DNA from 4 places in the Pararhizobium sp. IMCC21322 genome. Region 4 is predicted to be linked to each of the others. Evidence: predicted binding sites of a transcription regulator. Region 4 holds the regulator's gene; each other region holds the start of a gene.

Region 1 (4,277 bases), 1.3 Mb from region 4:
GACGCTGGCATCCTTGAGATTGATCCAACGCAGGTTCACTTCCGCAGCCTCATCGAGATTCTGGCGAACCCATTGAGACGCTTCTGCGAATGCGAGCATGAAGCGGCGAAGCTGTTCCGCCTTTCCCTCAACAACGGATTTGGACGTCAGAATTGTGCCGGGATCATAGCAGGATTGACATTGGCCGACGATGAGCTGTTTGGCGCCATCAACGTTGACAACACTTGTTGAGAGCCATGGCTCCCACACGGAAACCGCATCTACATCGCCGTTCAGAAGAGCTGTCGGAAGCTCCGGTGGCTTAACGTTGATCATCTCGACATCATCACCTGTCATTCCGTGTTGGGCAAGCAGGCCCAGCACATAGCCTTCCGCGCCAGTGCCGCGGGGCAAACCGATGCGTTTTCCCTTCAGATCCTCAATTGAATTGATACCGGCTGACGATGCGATACCGTTATTGTCAACATAGTGATCCTTGAGGGCGTCGCCATGAAGGTGACCGATCAAAACAAGCGGAAAGCCGTTTGATGCCCCGGACAGGAATGGAATTGATCCCATCGTGTTCACATCATGGGAGCCTGCCAGCAGACCGTTGATCATCTCGACACCTGTCTGGAACATCACAATCTCTGCATCAAGACCATGCTTTTCAAACAGGCCCTGCTCCACCGCCACAAAAATTGGTGCATGCAGTGTTCCACCTGCAGCGGCAATTTTCAGCTTCAGAGTATCCTGTGCAGTTGCGGCTCCTCCGCCCAGTAACAACGCCACCATGGCGAAGCGCATTAATTTAAGTATTGTATTCATGGTTTCCTCCTCTTTATTTGGGTGTCAGTCTATTGGTACTGGCCACGTCCCGGATCTTCTGTTCGGCAAGGCATTCATGGCCAGAGATGCTATTTTAGGGATGGCGTGCGTTCGTCAGACCAGCCCCGGTTCTTTTCCAAGGGCTCTGGCTTCCGAGATGCAAAGATGCTCATTCAGGGCTGCTGCAGCCGCCGCACGGTCATCCACAATCAACGCGTCCAGTATTTTCAAATGCTCCTGCATGGCCGGTAAAACGCGCGAAGCAATGAAGCGACGGTTCAGACGAACCATGCGGACCTTGTCACTGTTCTGGCCATGTATCTGGGTCAGCAAATCATTCCCGATGGCTGCTATCAAACCGTCATGGAATGCCCAATCGGTCTTGTAGGCATCGTGCAGCAGGGCCTCGTCAATATTGGTTTCTGCCCTGACGGCAATGCTTTTTGTCCGGTCGCGAATTTCCTGCAATTGCGGCCAGCCATTGTCGCCCAGTTCATAACAGGCCTGCACTTCCAGAAACCGGCGCACCTGAAATGCGTTGGTGATGAAATCCCGGTCGACCTTGGCGATGCGAACGCCCTTTTTGGGAAGCAGTTCGACCAGCCCTTCACTTTCAAGCTGGCGTAAAGCATCACGCAGGGGACTGATCGAGACGTTCAATCCATCACATAATTCCTGAATCGATAGAAACTGTCCGGGATGCAATTGCTCGGCAAACAGTGATTCCTTGAAGGCCGCATAAGCGTTTTCGCGAAGCAAATTCAGGTCCCCTCCCAATAAAATTTCTTGTAAAATTTTACAAGAAATATCAAAGCGTATGAAATGAGTCAATGCCCGATCCAGCACCTTGCGCCGTTTTGCTCACCCGTTTGAACACGGGTATATTTTTTCACTACAGCCTTCGGTTTAACTGCCTGCACCAGAGCCATGCTTCAGAGTTGCTGTTGAAATCTTCCGCTTGACTCATTTGTCCGCCCTCCTGTTAAATAGAACAAAATAGGAACATTTAGCGAGGACGATTGTGCGTAACGCAACGGCAACAGCGTTGATTGATCATTTGCATACGCAGGATCAAATGCGCGTTCAGGACGGTTTTCAGACAAAAGTTGGGACCAGATTACCCGCTGCGCTGAATGCACAGCTGATCCCTGCCAGCCGCTTACTGCCCAACAGCCAGAGTGTTGCAGAAGATGAATTGTCAGCCTTTTTTGACACCGGTCTGCCGCCCGGCAGCCTGCATGAAATACGCTGCGCGCACAGCCGTGATGCGGGGGCTTTGACAGGGTTTGCAATGGCCTTGCTGAGCCGGATGAACCAACACGCGGCGAAACCGGTTTTATGGATATCAGCGCCTTTTGCCGATACCAGCAATATGAGCCTGTTCCCGCAGGGTCTTGCCAATCTGGGCTTTGATCCTGACCGCCTTGTCATTGTCACGCCACTCAGTGTGAAACACGCTTTATGGGCGGCGGATGAGGCTGCCAAATGCACCGATCTGGCGGCTGTCATTCTGCATGTTGAGGGCCACCCCAGAACACTTGATATGACCGCTACGCGGCGTTTGAACCTGCGAGCCAGTGAAAGCGGAACCAGCGTTCTCATTCTGCGGCAGAGCAGCGAAGAGGAAGCCAATGCAGCCATAACGCGTTGGTGCATCAAGCCGCGCCTGTCCTGCCAGTTAGACATGCAGGGTGCCCTGAAGCCCGATGCAGGCATTGGTCATACCGCATTTTCCGCTCATCTGGAGCGTAATCGACAAGGGGCAACCGGGGCTGCCTCTGCCACATGGAACCACCAAATTCGAGGCTTTTGCCATGTCCGACACAAAGATCACATCCACGAACAATCTGGGGTACACTCAGGGCCACAATCTGGGCCCCAATCAGGACAAAGGGCAACGCTTCCTCAGCATCGCCTTCCCCTTTCTGCCAACCGACCGGATCAGCCGTCAGATATGGGGAAAATCGTGGCGCTTCCAACAAAACTGGAACGGGCAGGCTGACTGCCCGCCCCTTGCCGTTATCGCTTCCATTAAAAGTGCCTTGCGCCTGTCCGCGCTAAACCAGACGGCCAGACAGGCCGGATTGCATAAAGATCAGACCCTGACAGATGCACGGGCTATTTTGCCAAAGCTGGACTGTCATGAAGCTGATGAGGCGGCTGATGCTGCGCTTCTGGAAGCCATTGCCGACTGGTGCGAGCGCTACACACCGCTGTTGTCCATCGACACGATCAATGGTCTTCCCGGACTGATGCTGGACATCACCGGCTGCGCACATCTGTTCAAAGGCGAGGAGGCATTGCGCCTGAATCTGATTTCGAGCCTGAATGCCCAGGGTTTTGTCACCAACATTGCCATTGCCTCCACACCAGGGGCTGCCTGGGGTATTGCCCGCTACGGGAACGTGAACGACAGTCGTATTGCTGCCCAAGGCGCAGAGCGGGACCATGTCGCGCCCCTGCCCCTTGAGGCTCTGCGCATGGACCCGAAAACTGTTGAGGAACTGAAGCAGGTCGGGTTGAAAACCGTTGGCTGCATCATGGATTTGCCACGCGGGCCGCTATCGCTGCGGTTTGGCAGGCAGTTGCTGCGCAGGCTTGATCAGGCGCTTGGCCGCGAAGAGGAAACCATTTCACCGCGCATGGCTGTGGCGGAACTTGCATCTGAACGGCAATTTGTTGATCCAATCTCGTTGCAGGATGATATCAGCCGCAGCATTTTATCGCTTGCAGGCAATCTGAAACCTATTCTGGAAAAGCGCGCGCTTGGCGCACGGGTTCTGGTCTTGAAACTGTTCCGGGTGGACGGAGAGCGCCGCATGCTCAGCGTTGTCACGGCCAATCCGGAACGCGAGCCCGCCCATATTGAGCAATTGTTTCAGGACCGGCTTGTCAGTTTGCACAGCCCTTTGGAAGCCGGTTTCGGGTTTGATCTGGTCCGTCTGGAAATTGCCACATCGGAGCCCATGCTCGATCAGCAGGCAGATTTTGTTGCCAAAGTGCCGATGGAAGACAGCTATAACGCGCTCATCAACCGGCTTGGCGCGCGCCTTGGCACAGACCGGGTCCAGCATTTCATCATGAATGACAGCCATATTCCGGAACGCAGCTTTGGGGTGCTACCGTCCATTCGCAGGCCCAATCAGAAGGGCCGACATAGGCATCAAAATATGCGGGCGCAGGCCGCCCTCTCCCTGACAGATGCTGAGGATATGGAAGAGCTGGACACGCAACTGACGCGGCCAATTCTGCTGTTGAATCAGCCTGAACCTGTGGATGTGATTGCCGAGATACCCGAAGGCCTGCCGCAACGCTTCCGCTGGCGCAAAGTGCTGTATGAGATTGCCGCCAGCGAAGGTCCGGAGCGAATTGCCTGCGAGTGGTGGCGCGATGGCCGTCAGGCGCTGACGCGGGATTACTTCAAGACTGAAGATCGTGAAGGGCGGCGGTTCTGGCTGTTCCGTCAGGGA
Region 2 (4,277 bases), 420 kb from region 4:
TGGCGACGGCAGGGCTTTTGCACCATTCAGATGTCTGGCAACGGCCCGGTACAGCGTATCGAGCAGCAAGGTCGACTTGCCGCCACCTGACACGCCGGTGATGCAACAAAATGTACCCAGCGGAATCGATGTGGTGACGTCTTTCAGATTGTTACCTGTTGCGCCTTTGATCGTAATTTTCCGGTTCTTTGTTGGTTTGCGCCGCGTTTTTGGCAGAGGAATGGATCGCCGTCCGGACAGATATTGCCCGGTCAGAGACTCCTTGCATTTCATGACTTGCTGCGGTGTTCCGGCCACAACGATTTCACCGCCATGAATGCCCGCCATCGGGCCGACATCGACCACGTGGTCAGCGGTCAAAATGGCTTCCTCATCATGTTCCACAACGATCACTGTATTGCCAAGATCGCGCAGATGTCTGAGCGTCGTCAAAAGCCGGTCATTGTCTCTTTGGTGCAGGCCGATGGAGGGCTCATCCAAAACATAGAGAACGCCAGTCAGGCCAGAACCGATTTGCGAGGCCAGGCGGATGCGCTGGCTTTCACCACCGGACAGGGTTCCCGAATTCCGCGCCAGGGTCAGATATTCCAGGCCGACATCATTCAAAAATGCCAGTCGCTCGCAAATTTCCTTCAGGATACGTCCGGCAATCTCATTCTGCTTATCGCTCAGATCTTCCGGCAGTGTCTGGAACCAGTCCATAGCGTTGCGGATTGAGAGTTCGCTGATCTGAGCAATGTGCTTGCTGGCGATTTTAACCGCAAGTGCTTCGGGTTTCAGCCGGTAGCCGTCGCATGTCTGGCAGGGAGCTGAAGACATGTATTTTTCGATTTCCTCACGGGACCATGAGGAATCCGTTTCCCGCCAGCGGCGCTCCAGATTGGGAATAACGCCCTCAAATGGTTTTTTCGTTTTGTAGGAGCGCAGTCCATCATCATAAGTGAAGGTGATTTCTTTCTTCCCGGTGCCAAACAGAACTGCAGTCTGGGCCTCGGCAGACAGTTTTGACCATTTGTCTCGCAGACCGAAGCCATAAATCTTGCCCACTGCCGCCAGCGTCTGTTGGTAATAGGGCGAGGTTGAGCGCGACCAAGGCGCAACCGCGCCTTTGGCAATGGAGAGTTCGGCATCGGGAATGACCATGTCTTCGCTGACACGTTTTTCAGACCCGAGCCCATCACACGTCGGGCAGGCCCCAAACGGATTGTTGAACGAAAACAGGCGTGGCTCGATTTCCGCAATGGTAAAGCCGGAGACCGGGCAGGCAAATTTCTCCGAGAAAATCAGACGTTCTGGTGTGTCTGCACCTTCTGCTGTGTCAGCATATTCGGCAACCGCAATGCCATCTGCCAGTCCCAACGCAGTTGCCAGTGAATCCGCCAGACGGGAGGCGATGTCTGATCGTACGACGATGCGGTCTACCACCACATCAATGTCGTGTTTGAATTTCTTGTCCAAGACAGGTGCATCTGCAATTTCGTAATAGGTGCCGTCTATCTTGATGCGCAGAAACCCCTTCTTCTGCAACTCAGCCAGTTCCTTGCGGTATTCTCCCTTGCGGCCGCGTACAATGGGGGCCAGCAGAAACAGCCGTGTTCCCTCTGGCAGATCCAGAATGCGATCCACCATCTGGGAAATTGTCTGGCTTTCAATTGGTAATCCGGTTGCCGGCGAGTAGGGGATACCGACCCGGGCAAACAGAAGCCGCATATAGTCGTAAATTTCGGTGACAGTTCCCACGGTGGAGCGCGGGTTGCGTGACGTGGTTTTCTGCTCAATTGAAATTGCGGGCGACAGGCCATCAATCTGGTCGACATCAGGCTTCTGCATCATTTCCAGAAACTGCCGTGCATAGGCTGACAGCGATTCGACATAGCGTCGCTGGCCTTCGGCATAAATAGTGTCAAACGCCAGTGAGGATTTGCCCGATCCGGACAAGCCGGTCATGACAATCAGCTTGTCCCGGGGCAGATCAATGTCCACGCCTTTCAGATTATGTTCGCGGGCTCCGCGTACCGAAATCATCGGAGTGAGATTCTTTGCAGCCTTGGATTTACTGCTGGTTCCAAAATTGGATTTGCTGGGCATAGAACTTAACTGACCGTCTGAATAGGGATGGAAACAGATTGAATGGAGACTGATTAAACCGGGTGTTAGCTGCTGAATAGTGCTGCACGGAATATGATTCTTATTCCGGTACAATTTCGATTTGGCACTTTGATGTCGTTAATCAAGGTCCAGACCGGTATTCATGGCGTAGTTGAACTGGAATCAACAGACATCTTGCATTTTTTTTAAGGCTAATGCATGTTCCCCACAATTGGAACATAAAAAGAACAAAACCTCTGAATCCGTTGATGAGCCTAGAGTCTGGACTCAATTGGGAGATTAAATTGAATTCAGACCTCAGCTTTTGACCGTGATAGCAACAGCATGTGTGGAAAACTGTCAGCAGTGTGTCATTAATGGTGGAAGAGGCCGTGGAAAACGACGATGTGTGTTAAAAGAACCGACAATTATCTCGTCGATAGCTGCAATTGCGGCTCGAAAACAGCAATTTACCAACAGAGCCAGCATTTGCTGGCTGACCTTTACGTCAGGAGTATGCCATGGCTGGCAGTGTCAACAAAGTAATCTTGGTGGGAAATCTGGGTGCAGACCCGGAAATCCGTCGTTTGAACTCCGGCGATCCTGTCGTCAATCTTCGGATTGCCACCAGTGAGAGCTGGCGTGATAAAAACTCCGGTGAGCGTCGTGAAAAAACCGAATGGCACCAGGTCGTCATTTTCAATGATAATCTGGCCAAAGTTGCTGAGAACTATCTGAAGAAGGGCGCGAAAGTCTATCTTGAGGGCCAGCTTCAAACGCGGCAGTGGGAAGATCAATCCGGTCAAAAGCGTTATACGACTGAGATCGTGCTGCAACGCTATCGCGGTGAATTGCAGATGCTCGACTCGCGCGGTCAGGGCGGGCAGGATTCTGCCGGCGGCGGTTATGATCGTGGTGCTGTGAGCAATCAGTCCGGTGGCAACCAGGCTGGCGGCAATCAGGGCGGCGGTAATAATTTCGGGCAATCAGACCCGATGCAGAAGGGCGGCGGTAGCAATTTCGCCGACGATATGGATGATGAGATTCCGTTCTAGAAACCTGAAATCTTTCGCTTCTTTATCGGCATTTGTCTTGTCGTTCATGATGTTGCCAACGGTGGCGTTGGCCGGCGAAGCTGATGTGGTGAATGCCACGGCAACCCCTACCGGCGGGGATACATGGCGGGTTGAGGCAACCGTCCGCCATGCCGATGAGGGCTGGGACCATTATGCCAATGCCTTTGAGGTGCTTGATCCACAGGGCAAAGTGCTTGCTGTTCGGGAATTGCTGCATCCGCATGTGAATGAACAGCCGTTCACGCGTTCTCTAGGTGGTGTTGCCATTCCACCGGAAACGGCTTTCATAATGATCAGGGCCAAGGATTCGGTTCACGAATATGGTGGCGCGGAATTTAGAATTGACTTGCCCGCGCAATAGCGGGCTCAAGCCGTTGGTGCGGCCATAAAAGCCAAAATGCCATCTGCTACGAATTGGACTGACAAGGCGGCAAGAATGACGCCCAGCAGCCGAGTGAGCACCATGCGGCCTGTATCGCCGAGGATGTGATCCAGCCTTTCGGCAAGCATGAAGACCACCATACACAAAACCATCAACGCCAGAATGACGCCAATCAGGGCACTACGCTCTATTGGTGATGACATTTCAGTGGACAAAAGGACGGTTGCCGAGATGGCACCCGGTCCCGCGATCAGCGGTATGGCCAGAGGAAACACGGCGATGTGCTTTGCCTCTTCATGGCTGACGACAGCGCGATCCGTGGTCTCCTGCTTTCGCTCCTGACGTTTTTCATAAACCATTTCAAAAGCCAGCCAGAAGAGAAGCAGACCGCCTGCAATGCGAAACGCCGGCATGGTGATGCCGAATAGATCAAGGATGGTCATACCTGCCAGAGCAAACATCACCAGAAGGCCTGTGCTGATCAGGATGCCTCTCAGGGCAATCTGGGTCCGCGTGGCGCGGTCCATGCCTGCCGTGAGCGCCAGAAACAACGGTGCAAGCCCAATTGGATCAATGGTTACCAGCAATGTGACAGTGGCATTTATGAGCGTATCAAATTCCATGACAACAAGCCGTGCAGCGATGGCCTATGGGTGTCAAGGCGCAATTTCAAAGCGCTGATACGCCAGAAAAAACAGAGCCTATCGTGAATTTGGCAAGAATAACTGTAA
Region 3 (4,277 bases), 1.1 Mb from region 4:
TCGCTGCGCGCGGCACTTCCGGCTTCACTGCGCCCGTGAAATAATCCTTAAACTGCACCATGCCCGCATTGGTGAACATCAAAGTCGGGTCATTCAGCGGCACAAGCGGACTGGACGGCAGAACCTTATGGCCGTTTTTCTCAAAAAAATTGAGGAATGCCGAGCGGATTTCGTTGACGCCAGCCATAGGACTACTCTCATTTGCTGCGAAGAGGCGCACAAACCCGTCGGAATTGCCTTTCGGCCCCCAACCGGATCATGCGCATCCTTCTGAAGATCAAGGATTGTTTAGATCGACGGGTGTTTTAGCGATCCGGTGAATATGTGTCCATAGGGGTATGAAAACCAGATGTTTTGCTTCAAACAAAAAAGCCGCCTGAAACAGGCGGCTTTAAAAGTCTGAACGTTTGAAAAAGCCTATGCGCTCAACGCACCATCATCTTTCTCGTCATCAGACCTTGGATCGTCTTCCAGAAGTTTCTCGGCAATCAGGCCTGCATTCTGGCGGATCGCTGTTTCAATTTCCTGAGCAAGGTCCGGGTTTTCTTTAAGAAACTGCTTTGAGTTTTCACGGCCCTGCCCCAGACGCTGACTGTCATAAGAGAACCAGGCACCGGATTTATCGACAATCCCCGCCTTCACACCCAGATCAAGCAACTCACCAGTCTTGGAAACACCTGACCCATACATGATATCGAACTCGATCTGCTTGAATGGTGGTGCAAGCTTGTTCTTGACCACTTTGATACGGGTCTGATTGCCCACAACCTCATCACCATTCTTGATCGCGCCGATACGGCGAATATCGAGGCGTACAGACGCGTAGAATTTAAGGGCATTACCACCCGTCGTGGTTTCCGGACTGCCAAACATCACACCGATCTTCATACGGATCTGGTTGATGAAAATAACCATGGTGTTTGATTTTGAAATTGAGGCTGTCAGTTTCCGCAAGGCCTGGCTCATCAAACGGGCCTGCAGGCCTGGCAATGAATCACCCATTTCGCCTTCAAGCTCCGCGCGCGGCGTAAGGGCTGCAACAGAATCGATCACCAGCACATCGACCGCGCCGGAGCGCACCAGCGTATCGGCGATTTCGAGCGCCTGCTCACCGGCATCAGGCTGTGAAATCAGAAGATCATCCAGATTAATGCCCAGTTTGCGTGCATAGATCGGATCAAGCGCATGCTCAGCATCGATAAAAGCGCACACGCCACCAATTTTTTGCGCCTCTGCAATCGTGTGCAGCGCCATGGTTGTTTTGCCCGATGATTCAGGACCGTAAATTTCAACAATACGCCCGCGTGGCAGGCCACCAACACCCAGTGCAATGTCAAGACCAAGGCAACCTGTGGAGATTGTCTCAATCTCGACCACATTGTCCTGACCCAACCGCATGATTGAACCTTTACCGAAAGCGCGCTCTATCTGCCCGAGCGCTGCATCCAATGCTTTTGTCTTATTATCCATTCCGTCTCCATCGACGACTCTGAGCGAATTGATCATTTGACCCTCTTTGTTTCATGCAGACGCTGTTGTTGCAATTGCCAATAATGTACATGTTTTGTTCCATATTGGCAATGGCGTTTTATATGATTGATTATTAAAAGCTATTTAATACATGTTCTTTTTTTGTTCGGCCTGATTTTGGCAATCAAAGGTCTCGGGAATTGTCGTTCAACATAGCGCGCATGAAGAATCAGTTCCTATCATATCCGGGCATTGCGACACTCTGTGTCAGCGCGTTGGAGCCGGTCCCGTTGAATCGCGCACAACCAGTTCCACCGGCCATACAGTTCGCTGCGGCGTCTCATGCGGCAAGCGCACATGTTGCAACAACATTTTGCTGATCTCGGTCCCTGCCTGACGGATAGAGGACCTGGTCGTTGTCAAAGCCGGATGCATCTGTTCCGCCTTCAAAAAGGGCAACACATCATCATGCGCGATCAGCGACACATCGGTTCCGATACTTTGCCCATTGCTGACAATTGCACGGGACGCACCCAGCGCCATCAAAGTACTGGAACACAGGATCGCCGTCGGCGGATCAGACAAATTCAAAAGGTCTTGCGTAAAGCTGAAACCGTTTTCCTCGCTCATATCACCATCGCACAGAAGCTCTGGATCAATCGCCACCTCGCGTTCAGCCAGTGCCTTACGATATCCAAGTTCCCTGTGGCGGGCGAACATCATGGCATTGGGGCTGTAGTTCAAAAGAGCAATGCGACGATGACCAAGATCAAGCAGATATCGGGTTGCCTTCAGAAAGGCGCCCTCATTGTCAATGTCCAGAAAGGCATAAGAACCAACTGCATCTGATCGACCGTGCAGGATGAATGGGAATTTGAGGTCCAGAAGATCCTCCACCCTGTGGTCCTGAATGCGCGGTGATGAAAGAATAATGCCGTCCACACGCCCGTCGCGGACAATACGGCGATACGCCTCGCGCTCGGTCTCCCGTTTGGTGACAGACACCAGAAGATCAATGTCTTTCGTGCCAAGATGCTCGCCAACACCGGCAAGAAACTCTACGAAATGGGGATCGAGCAGCAGATTCTGATCCGCCGTCAGCAGCATGCCGATTGTACCGGCACGGCCTGTGGCCAATCGCCTGGCGCTGGCATTCGCGCTGTAGCCAAGTTCAACGGCCGCGTTCTGCACCCGCAGTCGCGTTGCTTCCTTGACTTCCGGGTAGCCATTCAATGCCCGGCTGACGGTGGTCTGGGACAAGCCAAGATGTTCGGCCAATTCACGTAGGTTCATGATCTCAAATATTCGGTTTCGCAAAGACGTGAGACAAGATACAATTGTCATGCCTCACAAGATCGCAGCTTTACAGATTAAATTCAAAGCGCTTTCAATTCGTCAGTGGAAAAGACCAGAGGCAATTCGTCAACCGTGAAAATGTGCTGCAACGCAATAATGGCTGAATTCTGCCTGTTTAATTCGATCAACTCCGGCATCGGGTATCATTTTAAAAAAATACGCCCATCATTTTCCAATTCAAAGCGCTTTAAAACCTTCCACGATGCGATGAGGCACCATGACCCACAGTTCCCGCATTGCACTCCCAAGTCTGAGCGCTTCCCTGAATTGTTACAAATAAAGCCGCAATACAATCTCCCAATTCACCGAAGAGCATTGTATAGAAAATGCTCAATTATCTGATCCGGTGCGCAATGATTGTTCGCGCAGATACAATTCATGCTGAATGAATTGGCTGGCTTTGAGAGGAATGGTGCATGAGATTTCACAATAGATTTTTGGTAACAGCAGCTATTTTGACGTCGGCTTTTGGAACTGTCAGCGCTTCCCATGCCGTCGATCTGTCTATTGTTACGGGCTGGGAAGGCCGGGACCTGCAAATCCTGCGCGCCAATCTTGCGGTTTATGAAGACCGCACCGGCAATAAAGTCGAAATTGTCCCATTGCCACGTTACACAAATGATCAATTCGAGCGCTATTCGCTGTGGCTGACAGCCCAGAACGAAGAGATCGATCTCTACATGACGGACAGCACTTGGGCGCCGCAATTATCTGAACACTTTCTGGACATGACATTTGCTGCAGAAAACGTCATTCCCAACCACTTTCCGGTGACAATCGAGTCGCAGACTGTGGATGGAAAATTGTTGGCCCTTCCGATTTATGCCGAGGCAACAGCCCTGTATTACCGCAAGGACCTGCTGGAAAAGCATGTCGCCTTCGTACCGGCAAGCTGGTCCGAGATGGTTGACACCGCACGCAGCATTCAGGAGGCTGAACGTGCGGGAGGCAATCTGGAAATGGTGGGCTTCGTATTTCCCGGCGCACTTGGTGAAGACCTGACCGCGACGGCTCTGGAGTGGATCAAATCCCATGGTGGGGGGCAGATTGTCGAGCCAGATGGTACAATTTCCATCAACAATACCAGGGCTGCCGAAGCTTTGAAGATTGCACTGTCCTGGATTGGCGACATTGCGCCGCTTGCGGTCCTTGAATACACAGAGGAAGATGCCCGCAAAGTTTGGGATGCAGGCAATGCTGTGTTTTTCCGAGCTTCATCTGATGAATTCGCCCGCAGCAAAGCGGAAAATGCCCCGCTCAAAGATCTGTTTGAAATGACAAGCCTGCCCATCGGTCAGGGAGGGTCCAGCCCGGCTGCAACTCTGGGCGGCTGGAATGTGGCTGTATCGCGTTACACACCGCATCCCGAAGAGGCAACGGCGCTTGCGCTGTTCCTGGCCTCAAGCGATGTGCAGGAACAAAGAGCCATTCAGCAGGGGAAACTGCCAACC
Region 4 (4,277 bases):
CATGTTGTGGCCAGTGTTAAAGTGAACGGTCAGACCGGGGTTGAAATGGAGGCTCTCACCGCCGTATCGGTCACCTGTCTGACGATCTATGATATGGCAAAGGCCGTCGATCGCGGCATGCGGATTGAAGGCATTCGCGTGCTTGAAAAAAGCGGTGGTAAATCCGGCACATACCGAGCGGATTCCTAGGACCTGATTTTACTATGGCTCTCTTACCTGTCGCTGATGCAAGACAATCAATTCTGAGTAATGTTTCAGTTCTGCCGGAGGAGATAGTTCCGCTGGTAGACGCACATTTGCGTGTCAGCGCAGCACCGCTTTCGGCGCGGCGCACACAGCCCCCATTTGCAACCACTGCCATGGACGGGTATGCGGTCCGCCATGCCGATTTGGCGCTGGACCAGGACTTGGAGCTGGTTGGAGAAGCACCGGCTGGTCACAGATTCAAGCACGCCCTTCTGGCAGGCCAGACGGTGCGCATATTCACCGGTGCGCCATTGCCTGAAGGGGCAGATACGATCCTCATTCAGGAAGATGCGACTGTTCGGGAAAACGGCAAAATCCGACCGCTCGACATTCCGCAAAAGTCTGCTTTTGTACGGCCCGCCGGACTGGACTTCAAACAGGGCGCAGTTCTCATCGAAGCTGGCAGCACTTTACGGGCGGCGGATCTGGCACTGCTGGCCAGTATGAATTACGCTGAGGTGCCCGTTGTTCGCAAACCGCGTATTGGCGTTCTTGCCACTGGCGATGAGTTGGCAATGCCTGGAGCTCATATCGGTGTGGATCAGATTGTCGCTTCGAATAATTTCGGCGTTGCGGCCCGCATCGCCGAATTGGGGGGCCAACCTGTTGATTTGGGCATTGCAAAAGACACCGAAGAAGATCTGTTGCAGGCATTGAAGACGGCAGAGGCCAATCAATGTGATGCTATCATAACCCTTGGCGGCGCTTCTGTTGGCACCCATGATCTGGTCCAGCAGGCGTTTCACAGTGCAGGTCTGTCGCTCTCCTTCTGGAAAATTGCGATGCGCCCTGGCAAACCGCTTATGTTTGGAACAGTCGGCGGGATGTTGTTTCTCGGCTTTCCCGGCAACCCGGTTTCCAGCATGGTCTGCGGCGAGTTGTTCATGGCGCCACTGATCAAAACATGGCTGGGCCAGCCGTCCGATATACCGCTCAGACAAGCTGCGCTGGGAGACAAACTGTCAGCCAATGACCAACGCGAAGACTATCTGCGCGCCATATTGAAACCAGCTGAAGGCTTAGGACAGCTTCCAACGGTCCATCCTTTGAGCCGCCAGGACAGCTCCATGCTGGCCAGCTTTGCAAAAGCGAACTGTCTGATCAGACGTGCGCCATTCGCCACTGAGGCGGATCAGGGCACGATAGTGGATGTTCTAATGCTGCGTTCGGACTGACCTGACAAGACCGATGTTCCATATATGTTTCGCTTGCGCCCTTGTGGAACAAGACAAGAACAGCTAACGTGTTCATGCTTTGTACACATCTGATTCCTATATTGAAGACGCCTTTGGCCTTCTGTGGACCCTCAGAACCCAGGATTGATTGACATGCTAACGCGCAAACAACACGAGCTTTTGATGTTCATTCACGAGCGCCTGAAAGAAACAGGCATTCCGCCCTCTTTTGATGAAATGAAGATGGCGCTCGATTTGAAATCGAAATCAGGTATTCACAGGCTTATCGTGGCCCTTGAAGAACGTGGCTTTTTGCGCCGCATGCCCAATCGGGCGCGCGCAATGGAAATTATCAAGCTACCGGAATCTGTGTCACCAAGCTTGGCTGCGCCTCGTAGCACAGGGTTTTCACCGAGTGTCATTGAAGGCAGCCTTGGCAAGAAACGTGAAACTGTCGCCCCGGCGAATGATACCGGTTCAGAACAGGAAGATGCATATTCTGTAACCATTCCCGTAATGGGAAGGATTGCTGCTGGAACGCCCATCTCCGCAATTCAGACCCACAGTCATACCATTCCGGTTCCGGCGGATATGCTGTCGTCGGGAGAGCATTTTGCGCTGGAAGTGCGTGGAGATTCCATGATCGAAGCCGGCATTCTGGATGGGGATACGGTTGTCATCAAAAAGGGCTCAACAGCTGATACAGGCGATATTGTCGTGGCTCTGATTGATGATGAGGAAGCCACCTTGAAACGGCTGCGCCGAAAGGGTGGATCCATCGCTCTGGAAGCCGCCAATCCGGCCTATGAGACCCGTATTTTTGGCCCGGATCAGGTGTCCGTCCAGGGCAAGTTGATCGGTCTTTTGCGGACTTACTGAAATTAGAGCATTTGTTTGGAGTTTGAACTCAGTTGAACCATCGATTTTGAATCCCAATTCAGGCCGTGGTGTCTTCTGACTTTATATTAAATTCCATCCGGAAATTTATCAGTTCAACATCGCCTCTAACAACCGTTTGCTGTTGAACGACAGACCAGTCACGCTTTTCAAAAAAGCGCCGCGCCATATGGCTGGCGCGTGTTTGGAGGGCCGTTAATTGTCTGGTCCGGGCTTCTTTCATGATCACATCGTAAAGTTTTCCGGCCACACCGGACCCCATTGCCTTGGGATGGACAAAGGCCAGATCAATGACGCCCTCTTCCGTGAGTGTCATAAAGCCAAGAAGCTCGCACTCCTAATAAGCCATAACGCTGTATTGCGCAGCCATTCGGTCACGCCATTTGGCTACATCAGGAATGGCGGGCGCCCATGCATTTCTTTGTTCTTGCGTGTAAACAGCCTTTGCGCCTGTCTGGACCGCTTCAAAGAACAGATTGGCGGCAGCCGGGGCATCCCGGTCCTGAAACTGTCGAATTGATAGTCTCTGCACCATCTTCAGCTCTGAGACTTGGCCAGTTCCATGTAGTCCAGAGGAAGTGTGCTCGTGTTCTTGATTTCTTCCATGGCAAAACTTGAACTGACATCAGATATGTCAATTTTGGCAATCAGCTTCTTGTAGAATTTATCGTAGGCGGCAATGTCCGGCACGACCACTTTCAGAAGATAATCGACCTGGCCGCTCATGCGGTAAAAAGAGACGACTTCCGGAAATTCGCTAATGACTTCTGCAAAGCGAGTCAGCCATTCCTTGCTGTGCTGATTGGTGCTGATGGAGATAAAAACGGAAACCCCTGCCCCGACAAGAGCTGGATCCAAAACAGCAACACGCTGTTTGATGACACCGTCTTCCTCCATCTTCTGAATACGCCGCCAACAAGGTGTTGTGGAAAGGCCAACGCGTTTGCCGATTTCTGCGACCGGCACAGTGCTGTCTTTTTGCAGGATTGCCAGAATACCGCGATCAATTCTGTCCATATCAACCTCGTTGAGACGTCAAAGTGAGCCCCTCTTACAGGAACCTTGGTTCTACTGCCAGCGGCATTACTGCGGGCCGGACTCAATTGGGAGATCAGAGCGGCTCTCATCCAGAATTCGGGTGATCTGCTGGCGCAGGACCGGAAGTTGTTCCTGTTCAAACCACAGGTTCTTCTTAAGCCAGGCATTGTTGCGCCATGATGGGTGCGGCAGCGGCATAATGCGGGGCGTGCCTGCTGGATGCTCGCGATCATACCAATAATCCCGCCAGGCACCGACCGTCTCTGTCAGCGTTTTTTTCCTGTCCGGCCCCAGATGGTAGGCAATGGCGTATTGACCGATCGTCAAGAGCAGCTCGACCTGTGGCAGGCTGGCAAACAACTCATCGTGCCATCTGGCCCGGCATTCAGGCCTTGGCGGCAAATCCGATCCTTTTTCATTCTGTCCGGGAAAGCAAAACCCCATGGGAACGATTGCAATTTGCGCAGGGTCATAGAATGTTTCGTTGTCCAGTCCGAGCCATTCCCGCAAACGATCACCTGACCGATCTGTGAATGGTCGCCCGGATTCATGCACGCGCGTGCCCGGTGCCTGACCACAGATGCAAATACGAGCCGTAGACGATACCTGTAAAACCGGCCTTGGCGCATGCGGCAAAGGTTTGCGCAAGGGTTGTTCAACACAAATGCGGCAAGCGCGAATGTCGTTCGTGAGTTGGTCCAGGGCATTCATACTCAATAGTCCGTTCCGTGAAACCGCCGCCAGTCTTCAGGTTGCTCAAAGTCCAACGCCCAGAGTCCTCGGCCTGCGAGTGCCGCCAGAACTTCAAGGGCTTTGTAGTCACCATAGGAAACAGCCCAGCCATCATGAACCATTTGCGCATTAAGCGTTGCCTGTTCTCCAGCTGTTACCAGGGCACCCCTGACCGGATCATTATTGGTG

What was found. Region 4 encodes LexA, which represses DNA repair genes until DNA is damaged. Its sites were predicted from a motif close to TGTTCNNNNTGTGTTCNG; they were not measured.
Region 1: the regulator LexA is predicted to act here: its motif matches at 1,795-1,812, upstream of RAL91_RS25030 (ImuA family protein).
Region 2: the regulator LexA is predicted to act here: its motif matches at 2,322-2,339, upstream of ssb (single-stranded DNA-binding protein).
Region 3: the regulator LexA is predicted to act here: its motif matches at 1,623-1,640, upstream of recA (recombinase RecA).

The regions. Positions count from the first base shown of each region.
Region 1 is NZ_CP132335.1:1,450,904-1,455,180, reverse strand. It holds gene RAL91_RS07035 (ABC transporter substrate-binding protein) at 1-807, opposite strand, end outside; gene RAL91_RS07030 (GntR family transcriptional regulator) at 922-1,566, opposite strand; gene RAL91_RS25030 (ImuA family protein) at 1,829-2,809, shown strand; gene RAL91_RS07025 (DNA polymerase Y family protein) at 2,718-4,277, shown strand, end outside.
Region 2 is NZ_CP132335.1:3,152,434-3,156,710, reverse strand. It holds gene uvrA (excinuclease ABC subunit UvrA) at 1-2,025, opposite strand, end outside; gene ssb (single-stranded DNA-binding protein) at 2,610-3,143, shown strand; gene RAL91_RS14865 (hypothetical protein) at 3,127-3,525, shown strand; gene RAL91_RS14860 (MarC family protein) at 3,531-4,169, opposite strand.
Region 3 is NZ_CP132335.1:3,874,297-3,878,573, forward strand. It holds gene alaS (alanine--tRNA ligase) at 1-187, opposite strand, end outside; gene recA (recombinase RecA) at 418-1,506, opposite strand; gene RAL91_RS18300 (LacI family DNA-binding transcriptional regulator) at 1,738-2,763, opposite strand; gene RAL91_RS18305 (extracellular solute-binding protein) at 3,243-4,277, shown strand, end outside.
Region 4 is NZ_CP132335.1:2,733,512-2,737,788, reverse strand. It holds gene moaC (cyclic pyranopterin monophosphate synthase MoaC) at 1-189, shown strand, start outside; gene glp (gephyrin-like molybdotransferase Glp) at 204-1,421, shown strand; gene lexA (transcriptional repressor LexA) at 1,575-2,300, shown strand; partial or broken gene RAL91_RS12970 (GNAT family N-acetyltransferase) at 2,359-2,637, opposite strand; gene RAL91_RS12965 (hypothetical protein) at 2,656-2,853, opposite strand; gene RAL91_RS12960 (Lrp/AsnC family transcriptional regulator) at 2,856-3,335, opposite strand; gene RAL91_RS12955 (uracil-DNA glycosylase family protein) at 3,402-4,067, opposite strand; gene RAL91_RS12950 (thermonuclease family protein) at 4,070-4,277, opposite strand, start outside.